3 regions of the Actinokineospora lacus genome follow, and region 3 is predicted to be linked to each of the others. Evidence: riboswitches for the same ligand, from Rfam matches in the RefSeq annotation. Region 3 holds a riboswitch; each other region holds the start of a gene.
The links. Region 3 has a riboswitch for cobalamin ahead of ACTG9Q_RS24065 (LPXTG cell wall anchor domain-containing protein). Riboswitches for the same ligand answer to the same signal wherever they lie in the genome.
Positions count from the first base shown of each region.

Region 1: it holds a riboswitch for cobalamin, as region 3 does, so the genes downstream of both, cobN (cobaltochelatase subunit CobN) here and ACTG9Q_RS24065 (LPXTG cell wall anchor domain-containing protein) in region 3, are expected to answer to the same signal.
Region 2: it holds a riboswitch for cobalamin, as region 3 does, so the genes downstream of both, ACTG9Q_RS30905 (putative cobaltochelatase) here and ACTG9Q_RS24065 (LPXTG cell wall anchor domain-containing protein) in region 3, are expected to answer to the same signal.

Region 1 is NZ_JBQERA010000012.1:6,705-12,508, forward strand. It holds gene cobN (cobaltochelatase subunit CobN) at 1-3,049, opposite strand, end outside; cobalamin riboswitch at 3,098-3,227, opposite strand; gene ACTG9Q_RS26060 (precorrin-3B synthase) at 3,269-4,414, shown strand; gene ACTG9Q_RS26065 (precorrin-8X methylmutase) at 4,411-5,031, shown strand; gene ACTG9Q_RS26070 (precorrin-2 C(20)-methyltransferase) at 5,028-5,804, shown strand, end outside.
Region 2 is NZ_JBQERA010000017.1:75,488-81,291, forward strand. It holds gene cobM (precorrin-4 C(11)-methyltransferase) at 1-731, opposite strand, end outside; gene cbiE (precorrin-6y C5,15-methyltransferase (decarboxylating) subunit CbiE) at 728-1,924, opposite strand; cobalamin riboswitch at 2,028-2,152, shown strand; gene ACTG9Q_RS30905 (putative cobaltochelatase) at 2,208-4,199, shown strand; gene cobO (cob(I)yrinic acid a,c-diamide adenosyltransferase) at 4,211-4,825, shown strand; gene ACTG9Q_RS30915 (cobyrinate a,c-diamide synthase) at 4,819-5,804, shown strand, end outside.
Region 3 is NZ_JBQERA010000010.1:128,647-134,450, reverse strand. It holds gene ACTG9Q_RS24075 (CbiQ family ECF transporter T component) at 1-104, opposite strand, end outside; gene ACTG9Q_RS24070 (hypothetical protein) at 101-958, opposite strand; gene ACTG9Q_RS24065 (LPXTG cell wall anchor domain-containing protein) at 985-2,235, opposite strand; cobalamin riboswitch at 2,309-2,442, opposite strand; gene ACTG9Q_RS24060 (RipA family octameric membrane protein) at 2,444-2,929, opposite strand; gene ACTG9Q_RS24055 (amidohydrolase) at 2,980-4,575, shown strand; gene ACTG9Q_RS24050 (DUF397 domain-containing protein) at 4,572-4,754, opposite strand; gene ACTG9Q_RS24045 (helix-turn-helix domain-containing protein) at 4,760-5,593, opposite strand; gene ACTG9Q_RS24040 (hypothetical protein) at 5,711-5,804, shown strand, end outside.

The DNA of each region.
Region 1 (5,804 bases), on a different contig from region 3:
GGGTGTCGACGTTCTTGGCCGCGACCGCGATCCGCCGGTACGCCGACTCCATGTCTTCGCGCGCGGGCGCCCCGTCGAGGCCGCGGCCGTAGGCGAAGCCGCCCCAGACGGCGTAGACCTCGGCGAGGTCGCGGTCGTCGCGCCAGTTGTGGCTGTCGATCAGCGGCAGCAGCCCCGCGCCGTACGCGCCGGGCTTGGAGCCGAAGATGCGGGTGGTGGCCCGGCGCTCGCCCACCCCGTCGGCGCGGACGTGGGCGCGGACGTAGTTGTCCTCATCGGACTCCTCCAGCCCCGCGACGAGCCGGACGGCGTCGTCGAGCAGGTACACGACGTGCGGGAAGGCGTCGCGGAAGAAGCCGGAGATGCGGATGGTGACATCGACGCGCGGGCGGCCCAGTTCGGCGAGCGGGATGACGTCGAGACCGCTGACCCGCCGCGACGCCGGGTCCCACACCGGGCGGACGCCGAGCAGGGCCAGCACCTCGGCGATGTCGTCGCCCGCGGTGCGCATGGCCGAGGTGCCCCACACCGACAGGCCGACCGAGCGCGGCCACTGGCCGGTGTCGGCGCGGTAGCGCTCCAGCAGGGAGTCGGCCATCGCCGACCCGGTCTCCCAGGCCAGCCTGCTCGGGATCGCCTTGGGGTCGACGGAGTAGAAGTTGCGCCCGGTGGGCAGCACGTTGACCAGGCCGCGCAGCGGGGAGCCGCTGGGGCCCGCCGGGACGTAGCCGCCGTCGAGGGCGTGCAGGACGTTGCCGATCTCGTCGGTCGTGCGGTCCAGGCGCGGGACGACCTCGGTGGCGCCGAACGCCAGCACGCGGGCGACCTCGGTGTTGGCGGCGCCCAGCACGTCGGCGATCACCGCGTCGACGGCGTCGGGGTCCCAGGCGCGCTCGTCCATGGCGCGCACCAGGGAGCGCGCGGTCGCGTCGACGGTGTCGACGGTCGTGCGGTCGGCGCCGTCGACCAGGCCCAGCGCCTCGCGCAGGCCGGGCAGCGCGGCGACCTGGCCCGCCCACATCTGCCGGGCGGAGAGCATCGCGGTGACCAGGTTGACCCGCGCCTCCCCCGACGGGACCTCGCCGAGCACGTGCAGGCCGTCGCGGATCTGCACGTCCTTGATCTCGCACAGCCAGCCGTCGACGTGCAGGAGGAAGTCGTCGAACTCCGCGTCGTGCGGGCGGTCGGCCAGGCCGAGGTCGTGGTCGAGCTTGGCGGCCTGGATCAGCGTCCAGATCTGGGCGCGGATGGCGGGCAGCTTGGCCGGGTCCATCGCCGCGATCGAGGAGTACTCGTCGAGCAGCTGCTCCAGGCGGGCGATGTCGCCGTAGGACTCCGCGCGGGCCATCGGCGGGACGAGGTGGTCGACCAGGGTGGCGTGCGCGCGGCGCTTGGCCTGGGTGCCCTCGCCGGGGTCGTTGACCAGGAACGGGTAGATCAGCGGCAGGTCGCCCAGCGCCGCGTCGGAGCCGCAGGCCGCGGACATGCCCAGGTTCTTGCCGGGCAGCCACTCCAGGTTGCCGTGCTTGCCGAGGTGGATGACCGCGTGCGCGCCGAAGTCGGCGGCGATCCAGCGGTAGGCGGCCAGGTAGTGGTGGCTGGGCGGCAGGTCGGGGTCGTGGTAGATGGCCACCGGGTTCTCGCCGAATCCGCGCGGCGGCTGCACGATGATCACCACGTTGCCCGCGCGCAGGGCGGCCAGGACGATGTCGTCGCCGTCGACGAACAGCTCGCCCGGGGCCTGCCCCCAGTGCCTGCTCATGCTCTCGCGCAGCTCGGCGGGCAGGGTGTCGAAGTACTCGCGGTAGGCCGCGGCCGGGATGCGCACGGGGTTGCCCGCGAGCTGCCCGGCGGTGAGCCAGTCCGGGTCGAGGCCGCCCGCGGCGATGAGGGCGTGGATCAGCGCGTCGCCGTCCTGCTCGGCCACGCCGGGCAGCTCGCCGACGTCGTAGCCCGCCCGCGCGAGCGCGGCGAGCAGGCGCACGGCGCTGGCGGGTGAGTCCAGGCCGACGGCGTTGCCGAGGCGGGAGTGCTTGGTCGGGTACGCCGACAGCACGATCGCCACCTTGCGCCGCGACGCGGGCACGTGCCGGAGCCGGGCGTGCGCCACGGCGATCCCCGCGACGCGGCGGGCCCGCTCGGGGTCGGCGACGTAGACCGAGAGCCCGTCCTCGTCCTGTTCCTTGAAGGAGAAGGGAACGGTGATGATCCGGCCGTCGAACTCCGGCACCGCGACCTGGGTGGCCGTGTCGAGCGGGGACAGCCCGTCGTCGCTGTCGGCCCAGGTGGCGCGGTCGCTGGTCAGGCACAGCGCCTGCAGGATCGGGATGTCGAGCGCGGCGAGCGCGCCGACGTCCCAGGCGTCGTCGTCGCCACCGGCCGAGGCGTCGGCCGGGCGGGTGCCGCCCGCGGCGAGCACGGTGACGACCAGGGCGTCGACGGTGCCGAGCAGGTCGAGCAGGTCGGCGGGCGCGGTGCGCAGGGAGGCGCAGAACACCGGGACGGGCACGCCGCCGCGGTCCTCGACGGCCTCGGCGAGGGCGTCGACGAAGGCGGTGTTCCCGGCGATGTGGTGGGCGCGGTAGTAGAGGACCCCGACGCGGGGACCCTCGGCGCTTCGCGGCGCGCGCTCCAGGTGCCCCCATACCGGCAGCTCGACTGGCGGGGCGAAGCCGGTGCCGGTCAGCAGCAGGGTGTCGGACAGGAAGTGGTGCAGCTCACGCAGGTTGTCCCGGCCGCCGTGCGCGAGGTACCGGTGCGCCTCGGCGACGACGCCGCCGGGCGCCGTGGAGCACCGCATCAGCTCCGCGTCCGGGGCCTGCTCGCCGCCGAGGACCACGACGGGCAGCGCCCCGGCGAGCAGGGCGTCGAGCCCCTCCTCCCAGGCGCGGCGCCCGCCGAGCAGCCGCACGACGACGGCGTCGACCCCGTCGAGCAGGGCGGGCAGGTCGGCGGGGCCGGTGCGGGCCGGGTTGCCCAGCCGGTAGTCGGCGCCGGAGGCGCGCGCGGAGAGCAGGTCGGTGTCCGAGGTGGACAGCAGCAGGATCATGGCGCCCTTCCTGGGGTCCTCGCCCCGAGGTAGTGGGTCGCGACGGCGGAGTGTCCTGGCTCCCGGATCGTCGTTCCCCCTGGCCTTCCCTCTCGGTGGCCGCAGTGGTGTGACCCACAGCAGGGTTCGCTCCCCGGTGACAGTGGCGGGACCGCGCCGGATTCACACCGGCTTCCTCCAGTTGCCGTCGCCTCGTCGGGCTCACCTTATATTCGGTCCGTGTCTGTCCAGAACCGCCGCTCGGGCGGCGACGCCTGCCCCGGTGCCATCGACGTGCACCAGGCCGCCGACGGGGGTCTGGCGCGGGTGCGCGTGCCCGGGGGTCTGCTGACGTCGGCGCAGCTCAGGGTGCTCGCGGCGGCGTCGGCGGAGCTGGGCTCCGGCGGCCTGGAGCTGACCTCGCGGGCCAACGTCCAGCTGCGCGGGCTGGGGCCGGGCGCGCCGGTGGAGCTGGGGGCGCGGCTGGCGGCGGCGGGGCTGCTGCCGTCGGTCTCGCACGAGAAAGTGCGCAACATCATGTCCTCGCCGCTGGGCCCGGTCGGCCCGGCCGCGGCGCTGGACTCCGCGCTGTGCGCGGATTCCCGGCTGGCAGCGCTCCCGGGCCGGTTCCTGTTCGCGCTCGACTCCGGCGCGGGGGACGTGGCGTGGCTGGGCGCCGATGTCGCCGCGCTGCCGACGGCCGCGGGGGTCGCCGTGCTCCTCGGCGGGCGCGACCACGGTGTCCGGGTGTCCGCGGGCGAGACCGTCGAGGCCCTGCTGACGGCGGCGCGGGCGTTCCTCGACCTCCGGGCCGGGCAGTGGCGGATCGCCGAGCTGGGGCCTGCGGTGGCGACGATCGCCGCCCGGCTGGGCGCCGGTCCCGTACGCCTGAGGCCAGGAGTGCCGCCCGCCTCCGGACCGCCCGCCTCCGGACCGCTCGGAGAGGTCATCGCCGATGGCGGGCCCGCGGTCGGCGCGGCCGTGCCCCTGGGACGGCTGGACGACCGCCAGGTCCGCGTGCTGGCCGAGGCGCCGTACGTCGTGGTGACGCCGTGGCGCGGCGTGGTCGTTCCCGGCGCGTCGCCGCGCGCGCTGGCCGCCGCAGGCCTCCTGGTCGACCCGGCCGCGCCCGGCATCGGCGTGACCGCGTGCACCGGGCGGCCGGGCTGCGCGAAGTCCCTCGCCGACGTGCGCGCCGACGCGCTGGGGATGCCGGTCGCCGGGCGGCCGGTGCACTTCGCGGGCTGCGCGCGCCGCTGCGGGCGGCCCGCGGGAGATGTGGTCGACGTCGTCGCCGTCACCGGCGGCTACGAGGTCGACGGCCGGGCGGTGCCCGGCGGGCAGGCGGTCGCCGCGGCCGCCGGACTCAGGCAGGAGCACGAGTGAGCGACTACATCCGGGACGGGGCGGAGATCTACCGCCGCTCGTTCGCCACCATCCGGGCGGAGGCCGACCTGGCCGGGCTGCCACCGGACGTGGCGCGGGTCGCGGTCCGCATGATCCACGCGTGCGGCATGGTCGACCTGGTCGACGACCTGGCCTACGCCGCCGACGTGGTCGCCGCGGCCCGCGCCGCCCTCGACGCGGGCGCGCCGATCCTGTGCGACGCGCGGATGGTGGCCTCCGGGATCACCCGTGCCCGGCTGCACGCGGACAACGAGGTCGTGTGCACGCTGTCGGACCCCGCCGTCCCCGGCCTGGCGGCCGAGCTGCGCACCACCCGCAGCGCGGCGGCCATGGAGCTGTGGCGGCCCCGGCTGGCGGGCGCGGTCGTGGCGGTCGGCAACGCGCCGACGGCGCTGTTCCGGCTGCTGGAGATGGTCTCGGCGGGCGCGGGCGCGCCCGCCGCCGTGCTGGGCGTGCCGGTCGGCTTCATCGGCGCCGCCGAGTCCAAGGAGGCGCTGATGGAGTCCGGACTGCCCTACCTGGTGGTGCGCGGCAGGCGCGGCGGCAGCGCGATGGCCGCCGCGGCCGTCAACGCGATCGCGAGCGACGCCGAATGACCGGCACCCTCTACGGCGTCGGCCTCGGGCCCGGCGACCCGGAACTGGTCACGGTCAAGGCCGCCCGGCTGATCTCCGCCGCCGAGGTGATCGCCTACCACAGCGCCCGGCACGGCCGCTCCATCGCGCGCGGGGTGGCCGCGCCGTACCTGCGCGAGGGGCAGATCGAGGAGCAGCTGGTCTACCCGCTGACGGTGGAGACCACCGAGCACCCCGGCGGCTACGCGGGCGCGATGGCCGACTTCTACACCGAGAGCGCCGCGCGCCTGGCGTCGCACCTGGACGCGGGCCGCGACGTCGTGGTCCTCGCCGAGGGCGACCCGATGTTCTACGGCTCGTACATGCACATGCACAAACGCCTGTGCGACAGCTACGACACGGTCGTGGTGCCCGGGGTGACGTCGGTGAGCGCGGCGTCGGCGGTGCTGCGCAGGCCGCTGGTGGAGGGCGATGAGGTCCTCACCGTGCTCCCCGGCACCCTGCCCGCCGAGGCCCTCGCCGAGCACCTGGCCGCGACGGACTCCGCCGCGGTGCTCAAGCTCGGCCGCACGTTCCCGAAGGTCCGCGCCGCCTTCGCCGCGGCGGGCAAGCTCGACCGCGCCCTCTACGTCGAGCGCGCCACCTGGGACACCGGCCGCGTGCTCCCGCTGTCCGAAGTGGACCCGGACACGGTGCCCTACTTCTCCCTGGCGGTGCTCCCCAGTCCGCTCAACGACTCCGCTCCCCCACTGCCGACGGGGGCACCGGTGGCAGGCCGCGGCGAGGTGGTCGTC
Region 2 (5,804 bases), on a different contig from region 3:
CTGGCCGCGGAGTACAGGTGGCTGTCGCAGAAGTCCGGGGTCTCCAGGGCGCGGCCGACGACGATCACGGCGGTCCTGCGGATGCCCGCGGCGCGGACGGCGGCGGCGATGCCGTCGAGTGTTCCGCGCAGGATCAGCTCGTCGGGGCGGGAGGCGCGGGCGACCACGGCGACCGGGCAGTCGGGGCCGTAGTTGGGGATCAGCTCCGCCACCACCTCGTCGACGCGCTGGACCGCCAGGTGCAGGACCATCGTCGCCCGGCTGCGGCCGAGGGTGTCGAGGTCCTCCCCGGCGGGCATCGGCGTGGCGCGGGCGGCGGTGCGGGTGAGGATGACGGTCTGGGCCACGCCGGGCACGGTGAGTTCCCGGCGGAGCGCCGCCGCGGCGGCGGCGAAGGCGGGGACGCCGGGGCAGATGTCGTAGGGCACGCCCGCGGCGTCGAGGCGGCGCGCCTGCTCGGCCATGGCGCTGAACACCGACGGGTCGCCGGAGTGCAGGCGGGCGACGTCGTGGCCCGCGGCGTGCGCGGCCAGCATCTCGGCGACGATCTCGTCCAGGGTGAGGTTGGCGGTGTCGACCTTGCGGGCGCCGGGCGGGCAGACCTCCAGCAGCTCGGCGGGGACCAGCGCCCCCGCGTACAGGCACACCGGCGCGGCGGCGACGATGTCGCGCCCCCGCACGGTGATCAGGTCGGCCGCGCCCGGCCCGGCCCCGACGAAGTGAACGGTCACGACTCCTCCTTGACCACGTGCCACTGGGTGACCGCCCGCTGCGGCTTCCACGCGGTGAACCCGCCCAGCGGCTCGGCCCGCTCGACCGCCACCCTGGTCAGCGTCCCGCCGACCTCCGAGCGCCACCGCGCCACCAGCGCCTCGGACTCCAGGGTCACCGCGTTCACCACCAGCCGCCCGCCCGCGCCCAGCGCCGACCAGCACGCGGGCAGCACGCCGTCGGCGGTCACCCCGCCGCCGACGAACACCGCGTCCGGCCGGGGCAGTCCGCCCAGGACCGCGGGCGCCGCGCCGACGCGGACGTCCAGGGCGGGCACGCCCAGCGCGGAGGCGTTGCGCGCCGCCCGCTCGGCCCGCTCGGCGCGCGGCTCGACCCCGACCGCCCGGCACGCCGGGTGCGAGCGCAGCCACTCGATCCCCACGCTGCCCGACCCCGCGCCGATGTCCCACAGCAGCTCACCCGGCTCCGGGGCCAGGGCGGCGAGGGTCACCGCCCGCACCTCGCGCTTGGTGATCTGGCCGTCGTGCTCGTAGACGTCGTCGGGCAGCCCCGGCACCCGGGGCAGCCGCCGCGCGCCCCCGGCCGCGGCGCACTCCACCGCCACGACGTTCAGCGCGGGCGCCGTCCCGCTGTACTCCGCCGCGGCGCACGTGGTGATCCGCTCGTCCGGGCCGCCGAGGTCGGAGAGCACGGTGAGCGCGCTCGGCCCGAACCCCCGGTCCCGCAGCAGCGCGGCCACCGCCGCGGGCGTGTCCCCCGACGCGCTGAGCACCAGCACGCGCCGCCCCGGGTGCAGCGCCGCGTGCAGCCGGGCCACCGGCCGCCCCACCGCGGTGACCACCTCGACGTCCTGCAGCGCCCACCCCAGCCGCGCGCACGCCAGCGACGCCGACGACGGGTGCGGCAGCACGGCCACCTCGGTCCGCGCGCTCAGCTCGACCCCCACCCCGAACCACATCGGGTCACCGCTGGCCAGCACGCACAGCCGGGCCCCGCGGTGCGCGTCCAGCACGGACGGGATCGAGGGCACCAGCGGCGTCGGCCAGGTGACCCGCCGCGCCGCCACCTCTTCCGGCAGCAGCGCCAGCTGGCGCGGCGCGCCGACCACGACCTCCGCCTCCGCCAGCGCCGCGCGCGCGGGCGGGGCCAACCCCGCCCAGCCGTCCGCGCCGATCCCCACCACCGTCACCACGGCCGCACACGCTAACCGCACGCCCGCCGGAGATCCACGCCACGTGGCCTGGCCCACCCCCCGCGGGTCTGACACGATGCGGTGGACGAAAGCAGGGTGTGCGAGGAAACCGGTGCGAATCCGGTGCGGTCCCGCCACTGTGACCGGGGAGCGTCCCTCCCGCGCGTGCCACCGGGCCCCGGCCCGGGAAGGCCGGAGCGGGCGCGCTGATCCGGGAGCCAGGACACTCCGCCCTGCGTGACGCACCGACCCGGGCGCGGACCCGGAGAGTGAGGATTGCCGCATGCCCGAGACCGGGTACCCGTTCTCCGCCGTCGTCGGCCACGCCGACCTGCGCACCGCCCTGCTGCTCAACGCCGTCCACCCCGGCATCGGCGGGGTGCTGGTCCGCGGGGAGAAGGGCACCGCGAAGTCGACGGTGGTGCGCGCGCTCGCCGCGCTGCTGCCCGCGGTGGACGTCGTGCCCGGCTGCCGGTTCGCCTGCGACCCCCACGCCCCCGACCCGCGCTGCCCCGACGCCCCGCACGAGGGCGCGGACAGCAGGCCCGCCCGGCTGGTCGAGCTGCCGGTGGGCGCCAGCGAGGATCGCCTGGTCGGGGCGCTGGACCTGGAGCGGGCGCTGCGCGAGGGCGTGCGCGCCTTCCAGCCCGGCCTGCTCGCCGCCGCGCACCGGGGCGTGCTCTACGTCGACGAGGTCAACCTCCTGCACGACCACCTGGTGGACCTGCTCCTGGACGCCGCGGCGATGGGCCGCGCGCACGTCGAGCGCGAGGGGGTGTCGGTCTCGCACGCGTCGTCGTTCCTGCTGGTGGGCACGATGAACCCGGAGGAAGGCGAGCTGCGCCCGCAGCTGCTCGACCGCTTCGGCCTGACCGTCGAGGTGCGCGCCTCCCGCGAGGTGGACACCCGCGCGGAGGTGATCCGCCGCAGGCTGGCCTACGAGGCCGACCCCGCCGGGTTCGCCGCCACCTGGGCGCCCGCCGACGCCGACCTGGCCGCGAGGATCGCCACCGCCAGGGCCGCGCTGCCGGGGGTCGCCCTGCCGGACGCCGAGCTGCGCCGCATCGCCGCGGTCTGCGCCGCGTTCGACGTCGACGGGATGCGCGCGGACCTCGTCGTCGCCCGCGCCGCCACCGCGCACGCCGCGTGGCGCGGCGGGGACCGGGTCACCGAGGCCGACGTCGAGGTCGCCGCCCGGCTCGCCCTGCCGCACCGCCGCAGGCGCGACCCGTTCGACGAGCCCGGCCTGGACGACAAGCAGCTCGACCAGGCCCTGCGCGACGCGGCGGCGGAAGCGGGCGACGACCCGGACCCCGACCCGCCGGGCGGTTCCCGGCCGGGCAGTCCACAAGAGACAGATCAGCAAGGGGACGACTCACAAGAGGCCAAGTCGCAGGAGACAAGCTCGCAGGAGAGCAAAAAGCAGGCGCCCCAGGGCGACGGCGAGGGCAGGCACGCGGGCGCGCCCGACGCGGGGTTCACCGCCAGGCGCCTGGAGATCGCCGGGGTCGGCGACGGCGCGCCCGGCCGCCGCTCCCGCTCCCGCGCGGGCGGTGGCCGCACCCTGCGCGCCGCCCCGCGCGGCGCGGGTGTGCACCTGGTCGGCACGGTCACCGCCGCCGCCCCGCACCAGCGCGCCCGCGGCCGCACCGGCACCGCCCTGGAACTGCGCCCCGAGGACCTGCGGCGCACGGTCCGCGAGGGCCGCGAGTCCAACCTGGTGCTGTTCGTGGTCGACGCCTCCGGCTCGATGGCCGCCCGCAAGCGGATGGCCGCGGTGACCGGCGCGGTCGTCTCCCTGCTGCGCGACGCCTACCAGCGCCGCGACAAGGTCGGCCTCATCACCCTGCGCGGTAAGGAGTCCACGCTCGCGCTCCCCCCGACCTCCTCGGTCGAGGCGGCCGTGGCCCGGCTGCGGGACCTGCGCACCGGCGGGCGGACCCCGCTGGCCGACGGCCTGCTCAAGGCCCGCGGCACCCTGGCCGCCGAACGCCTGCGCGACCCGCGCCGCCGCGCGCTGCTCGTGCTGGTCACCGACGGCCGCGCCACCGTCGCGGCCCGCCCCGGCGGCGACCCGCTGGCCGACGCCACCCGCGCGGCGGCCCTGCTCGCCCGCGACGGCGTGGCCGCCGTGGTGGTCGACTGCGAGAGCGGCCCGGTGCGGCTGGGCCTGGCCGAGGGGCTGGCCCACGCCCTGGGCGGCACCGGGGTCCGGCTGGCGGACCTCTCGGCGGACGCGGTCGCGGGCGTGGTGCGCGCGGCCCGCGCGGCATAAGGAGAACCACGGTGCCACAGGGCAAGCCCGAGGCCGTCCCGGACGACGGCAAGACGACCAGGCAGCGCCGCAACCGCCCGCTGCTGCTGGTGCACACCGGCGAGATGAAGGGCAAGTCGACCGCGGCGTTCGGCATGGCGCTGCGCGGCTGGAACCAGGGCTGGGACATCGGGGTGTTCCAGTTCGTCAAGTCCGCGAAGTGGCGCGTCGGCGAGGAGTCGGCGTTCCTGGCGCTGGGCAGGCTGCACGAGCAGACCGGCGAGGGCGGGCCGGTGCAGTGGCACAAGATGGGCTCGGGCTGGTCGTGGTCGCGCAAGGCGGGCACCGAGGTCGACCACGCCGAGGCCGCCCGCGAGGGCTGGCGGGAGATCGCCCGCAGGCTCGCCGCGCAGGAGCACGACCTCTACGTCCTCGACGAGTTCACCTACCCGCTCAAGTGGGGCTGGCTGGACGTCGACGAGGTCGTCGCCACCCTCACCGGGCGCCCCGGCCACCAGCACGTGGTGATCACCGGCCGGGACGCGCCGCCCGCGCTGGTCGAGGCCGCGGACCTGGTCGCGCACATGGCGAAGGTGAAGCACCCGATGGACGCGGGGCAGAAGGGGCAGAAGGGGATCGAGTGGTAGCCCGCCTGGTCATCGCGGCCCCGGCGTCGGGCAGCGGCAAGACCACCGTGGCCACCGGCCTGATGGGCGCGCTGCGGGCCAGGGGGCACGCGGTCGCGCCGTTCAAGGTCGGCCCCGACTACATCGACCCCGGCTACCACACGCTCGCCGCGGGGCGGCCCGGGCGCAACCTCGACCCGAACCTCGTCGGCGAGCACCGGGTCGCGCCGCTGTTCCGGCACGGCGCCCTGGGCGCGGACATCGCCGTGATCGAGGGCGTGATGGGCCTGTTCGACGGGCGGATCGAGAACGGGTACGGCTCCACCGCGCACGTGGCCGAGTCGCTCGGCGCCCCGGTGGTGCTGGTGGTCGACGCGCGCGGGCAGAGCAGCAGCATCGCCGCGCTGCTGCACGGGTTCCGGTCGTTCCGGCCCGGGGTGCGGCTGGTGGGCGTGGTGCTCAACCAGGTCGGCTCCGACCGGCACGAGGAGGTGCTGCGCGCGGCGTGCGGCGAGGTGGGCCTGCCGGTGCTGGGCGCGGTGCGGCGGGCCGCGGCGGTCGGGGTGCCGTCGCGGCACCTGGGCCTGGTGCCCGCCGCCGAGCACGGCGCGGACGCCGTCGGCGCCGTGGCCGCGATGTCGGCGCTGGTGGCGGAGTCGGTGGACCTGGCGGCGGTGGCCGCCCTCGCCGCGACCGCGCCGCCGCTGCCGGGGCCGCGCTGGAACGCCGAGGACGAGGTGGCCCGCTCCGCGCCCGTGGTCGTGGCGGTCGCGGGCGGTCCGGCGTTCACCTTCGGCTACGCCGAGCACGTCGAGTTGCTGCGCGCGGCGGGCGCGTCCGTCGCGGTGCTCGACCCGGTGCGCGACACGGCCCTGCCGCCGGGCACGGCCGGGCTGGTGCTGCCCGGCGGGTTCCCCGAGCAGCACGCCGCGGCGCTGTCGGGCAACGTCGCCCTGCGCCGGGCGGTGGCCGACGCGGTCCGCGGCGGGATGCCCGTGCA
Region 3 (5,804 bases):
GCCACCACCGCGACCAGCGCCAGCAGCAGCGGGTTCGTCGTGCGCCCGGCCACCGCGGCCAGGCCGAGCGCCCACAGCCACCAGGCCCCGGGGTGGATGGTCACAGGTCGGCCTTGGCCCGCCTGCGCGCCGCGCCGATGGCCAGCCCGGCGAGGACCGCCACCACACCGCCGCCGACCAGGAACGAGACCATCCCGCTCCCTTCGCCGGCTGCTTCACCAGCGCTGGGCTCGATCTCGGCGGTCACCGGGCCTGTCGAGGTCGTCCCAGTCGTCTCGGTCGTCCCAGTCGCTGTCTCGGTCGCTGGGGCTCCGGAGGTCGCCGTCGCGCTGGTCGAGGACACCGCGGTTGACGTCGGTGTGCCCGGCCGGCCGGAGATCGGCGGCTGACCCGGGGGGCGCTGCGTCGGTTCCGCCGTGCCGGCGGGCTGGGCAGGCGGCGCGGCGGTCCGCGTGGGCGGTTTCGGCGCGGGCTGCGCCGGGGGCGGCGGTTGGGGGGCCGGGGGCCGGGGCGCGGCGGGCGGCGGGGTCGCGGGCGGCCTGCCCGCGCCGAACGCCCAGCCCTCGACCGTGCCCGGCGCCGGGTCGCGGGAGCCCGCGCCCGTCGAGCTGTAGACCCACGACCCGCCCCGCACGGCGTACCAGTACGACCAGTACGCCGTGGCCGGGGACGGGTTGACGCACGGGTCGCTGGCGGGCTTGCCGGAAACGCGGCACACCAGACCCGGCTGCCTGCTCGCGAACGTGTACCCGTAGCCCGCTCCGCTCAAGGCCCGCAGGCCACTCGACGGGTCACCCGGCGCGCACCCCACCTGCGCTCCCCCGCCGAGCGAGGCGAAGTCGACGACCACGGTCACCCCGGTGGTCCCCGAGCAGGCCGCAGCCGCCGCGGCAGGCGCCCAGACCACTGTGGACGCCGCCGCGGCCAGCACGGCCAGCGCGGCGGAAGACCGGCCCACGAGAGAGTGGCCCACGAGCGGGCGGCTCACGAGAGGCGTCGGCGTCGGCCGAGCAGCAGCAGACCGGCGCCGCCGAGGACGAGCAGCCCGCCGACCCCCACGGCGGGACCCACCTCGACACCGGTGTTCGCCAGGTCGTCGGTGTCGGCGATGGGGGCCGTGGTCGTGGTGGTGGGCGCGGCGGTGGTCGTCGGCGCCACGGTCGTCGCGGTCGTGGCGGTGGTCGAGGTCGTCGCCGGGGGCGCGGTGGTCACCGTGGTCGTCACCGGCGGGGCGGCGCAGGCGAGCACCGGGGCCGTGGCCGACGCGCCGTCCGCGCTGACCTTGTCGAGGGACACCCCGGTGATGCCCGCGATGGCCTGCGAGGTCGCCCGCGCGGCGGTCGCGGCGGCGAAACCGCTGGCGTCGTAGGCAATGGCGCCGCGGTCGGCCGCGACACCCGTGCAGCCGACCTGGCGGCCCAGCAGGTACGCGACGGCCTTGTCCGCGCTCGCCGCGCGCCCGCCCGCGGCGAGCGCGGTGGCGGCCAGGCCGGTGCTGTTGGCGTTGACGCCCGGCGTCGGGCCGCTGCCGGGGAAGCCGCCGTTGGCCTGCTGCTTGCCCGCCAGCCAGTCCAGCGCCGCGGCGGGCTCCCGGCCCACGGCGACGAGCGCCTGCACGGCGTACCCCGTGGTGTCCACATCGGACGCGCACGGCGCCTTCTCCAGGTACAGCGGGAAACCGCCGTCGGGGCACGCGCTGCCCGCGAGGTAGTCGACGGCGGTGGCGGGCGCGCCGCCGGACCGGTGCAGGGCGAGCACGGCCAGCGACTGGGTGATGCCGTTGCTGAAGTCGCCGTAGGCGGACTTGTCGGTGAACCGCCCGGACGGCGCCCGCAGCGCGGTCAGCCGGGCGATCAGGTCGACCCCGGCGAACGCGGCGGGGTCCTCGCCCTGGGCCTGGGCGACGAGGGCGAGCTTGGCGTGCGCCCCCGCGTACGCCTCGGTCGTGCCGTCGCCCAGGTAGGCCGCGGCGTTGCCTGCCAGCCACTCGGTCGCGGCGGCGGCGTGGTCCTGCGCGGCGCCGCCCGCGTCGAGGGCGAGCACGACGTCGGCGGTGAGGCCGTGGTCGGGGTAGGCGGTGCCGTCGAAGACGGTCTCCATGTGGTCGCCGCCCGTGAGCTGGCGGGCCAGCCAGCCCGCGGCGGCCCCGGCGGGCGCGGGCCCGTCGTCGGCCACGGCGACCGGAGCGGCCCCCACCAGCAGGAACAACGCGATAGCGGCGATACGCCCGCTCATCTCACGCCTCTCATCCCAAGGCGCGAACGAAGCCCGGTGCCCGGGACTCCGACCCGCTGTCCTCGACGGTGTCCGGAGCAGCCCGCGCCCGGCGGGTGTTCGGGCTCGCCACCGGTGGTGGCCTACCGTTGCGGGTCAGCGCCGGACTTCGACCGGACTTCCCCCGCAGGACGCGGTTTGCGATTACTCGAGCGCTGATGATACTTGCTCAGGCGAACATCGCGGCGATGAATCCCATGACATAGAGCACGCCGAAGGAGAGCGGGACCCACTGCTCCAGGTGCGTCAACTGCCAGTACGTCGAGCGGTCCGTGCCGTGCTTCAACGCCGTCCACTCGGCGTTCCAGTACGGCGAGGCGGGCAGGCGCTCCTCCAGCATCCCCACGACCTGGTACTTGGCCTTGCTGAGCTGGCGGTAGGAGCGCACCAGGTAGAACCAGGCCGCGCACTGGGTGATCAGCGCCAGCAGCGGGAGGGCCAGCCACCACTCGCCGTCGGTGGGCTTGCCCGCCCAGAACACGCCGAACAGGGTGAACACCGAGCTGTTGAGGGTGAGGAAGAAGGTGTTGGCCATCGAGCGCCGGGTGCCGATCCGGTCGGCCATCTCCACGTAGATCCGGTACTGCTCCAACACGAGGGTCCGGTACTCCGGGGTCGACTCCGCCTCGCCGTTCCACAGCCGGATCTCGTCCATGCCCCACCCCGTCCACCGCGCCGTCCCTGCCCGCCGGGGACTATATCGGGGTGATCGATGTCGACATCGTGTTCTCCGGCGGCACAGTGTTCACCGGCGGCACCATGGGTATCGGCGGCACCGTGGGGACCGGCACCGTGGGGACCGGCAGGACCACGGCCTTGGCGGTCCGCGACGGGGTCGTCCACGCGCTCGGTGACGCGGCGCTGGCCTGTCGTGCGGCGCTCACCGTGGACCTGGCGGGCGGCGTCCTCATGCCCGCCTTTGGCGACGGCCACGCCCACCCCATCCTCGGCGGCCTGGAGCGTCAAGGCCCGCTCGTCGCCGACTGCGCGAGCGTCGCGGAGATCGTCGAGGCCGTGCGGGCCTACGCCGCGGCCAACCCCGACCTTCCGTGGATCGTTGGGGCGGGCTACAACCCCACCCTGGCCCCCGGCGGCGTCTACGACGCCCGCTGGCTCGACGCCGCCGTCCCCGACCGCCCGGTGGTCCTGCGCGCGGGCGACTACCACGCCCTCTGGTGCAACTCGGTCGCCCTGGACCGCGCCGGGGTGGTCGACTCCGACGTCGAGGGCATCGTCCGCGACCCGCTCGGCACCCTGCGCGAGTGGGCCGCCTGCGACCTGGTGCTCCGCCTGGTCCCGGACGGGCGGGACCTGCGCGCCGCCGTCCGCCACGCGACCGAGTCCTACGCCGCCGCGGGCGTCACCTGGGTCCAAGACGCCTGGGTCGACCTGGACTCCGGCTTCACCGACGCCTACCTGTCCACTCCCGGCCTCCGCGTGGCCCTCGCCCTGCGCGCCGACCCCGCCTCGTGGCGCGACCAGCGCCCCCTGTTCCAGGCCGAACGCGCCCGGGTCAACGGGCTGGCCTGTGGGCTGGTCACCGCCAACACGGTGAAGTTCTTCACCGACGGCGTGATCGAGACCGACACAGCGGCCCTCCTGGCGCCCTACGCCCACTCGTGCACCCACGGCGCCCCGGTCTGGCCCCGCGCCGAGCTGCCTGCGGCGGCTGCCGCCTTCGACGCCGACGGCTTCCAGCTGCACCTGCACGCCATCGGCGACGCGGCCGTGCGGCTGGCCCTGGACGCCATCGAGCACGCGGTCGACACCAACCCGCCCCGCGACCGCCGACCCGTGATCACCCACATCCAGCTGGTCGACCCCGCCGACCTCCCCCGGTTCAGGAGGCTGGGCGTCATCGCGAACGTCCAGCCGTTCTGGGCCCAGCTCGACCCGGCCCAGACCGAACTGACCATCCCCCGCCTGGGCCCGGAGCGCGCCGCCACCCAGTACCCCCTGCGGACGCTGGCCGCCACCACGCACCTGTCCTTCGGCAGCGACTGGCCGGTCGACTCCCTCAAGCCCCTCGACGGCATCCAAGTGGCCACCACCCGCCAGACCCTCAACGGTGAACCGCCAGGCGGCTGGACCCCAGGTGAGCGCCTGACCCCCGAGACCGCCCTGGCCGCCTACACCTCCGGCCCGGCCTACCAGGCATTCGCCGAGCGCGACCGAGGAACCCTCGCGCCGGGCAGGCAGGCCGACCTGGTCCACCTGTCCGCCGACCCCACGACAGCCGAGCGCCCCGCGAGCATCGCGGTGCTGGGCACCTGGCTCGCGGGGCGCAGGATCTGGGGCTAGGGGGTGAGGAACCCGCCGCGCACCGCCCGCACCAGCGCGGACGCGTCGGCCGAGAGCACGGGTCCAGCCGGGTTCTTGCTGTCCCGCATCGCATTCAGCGTGTGTGCCAGCTCAACACACGTCGTGTGGTCCGAGAAGGTGGACTTCCGCCACCGCGCACCGCTTCGAGCGGACCCCATCAGGTCTATGCCTCCATTCCATCGACAAGATCGGCGATGACCTCGGCCGACCGCGTCGGTGACATCGCCATTTCCGTCATCCTGTCCGCAGCCGACGCGAATCGGCGCACGTCGGCGGGCTCCCACAGCTCCACGGCCGCCGCCAGGTGTTCCAGATGGACGATCGGGGAGGCACTGGGGAACTCGATCAGAACGAACGGGCCTGCCAGGTGCGGCCAGAATCCGCCTCGATGGGTCTCGATCAACTGGATGGAGACGTTCGCCAGGTCAGCCATCTTCAGCAGGTGGCGAAGCTGGTCAGCCATCACATCGCGCGGCGCGACCGGCGTTGTCAACACGTCATCGGCGATCAGGGCTCGCAGCAGCACCGGCTCCCGCCCGCGAAGAACGTCCGCGCGCCCCATCCGCAACGCGACCATCTTCTCCACGCCAGGCCCGGAGCCAAGGGTGGCGCGGGCATAGTCGCTGGTCTGCAACAGGCCGGGGATCACCAACGGGGACACGGTGGTGATGCGCCGCGCCGCCCGCTCCTGGTCGATGAGCTGATCCAGGTGGGCACGGCCGGACGAACTCGCGACCAGCTCACCGGAACGCTCCGAGGCGACGCGCCACTTGCCCAGCACCCGCTCCCGACTGTCGCCCACGACGTCGAGCGCGTCGAGCACGCGCAGGAGGTCCCGCTCGGACGGCGTGCGCTTCCCAGCTTCCCACAGCGAGACCGTCGCGTTGTTCACGCCAAGCCGCGCCGCGAACTGCCGCTGCGACAAGACCACGTTCTCGCGGGCGATGCGCAGCTCGGCACCCAGTTCGCGAGCGGCGGCACGGGCGTTGACGGACATGTATCAGAGCCTAGTTGGCCACCAGCACGGGCTTCCTGTCCCCCAATCGGGGAATTGTCGCTCTTGCTGTCATCAGTCAAACTGTTGACGTCAACACAGCAGGCAAGGAGATCTCACATGGGCCGGTGGACCGTTCAGGACGACATCGATGACACCGACGTCCTCACCATCGATGTCAGGTCGGGATACCTGTTCATGTGGACCGAGGGCG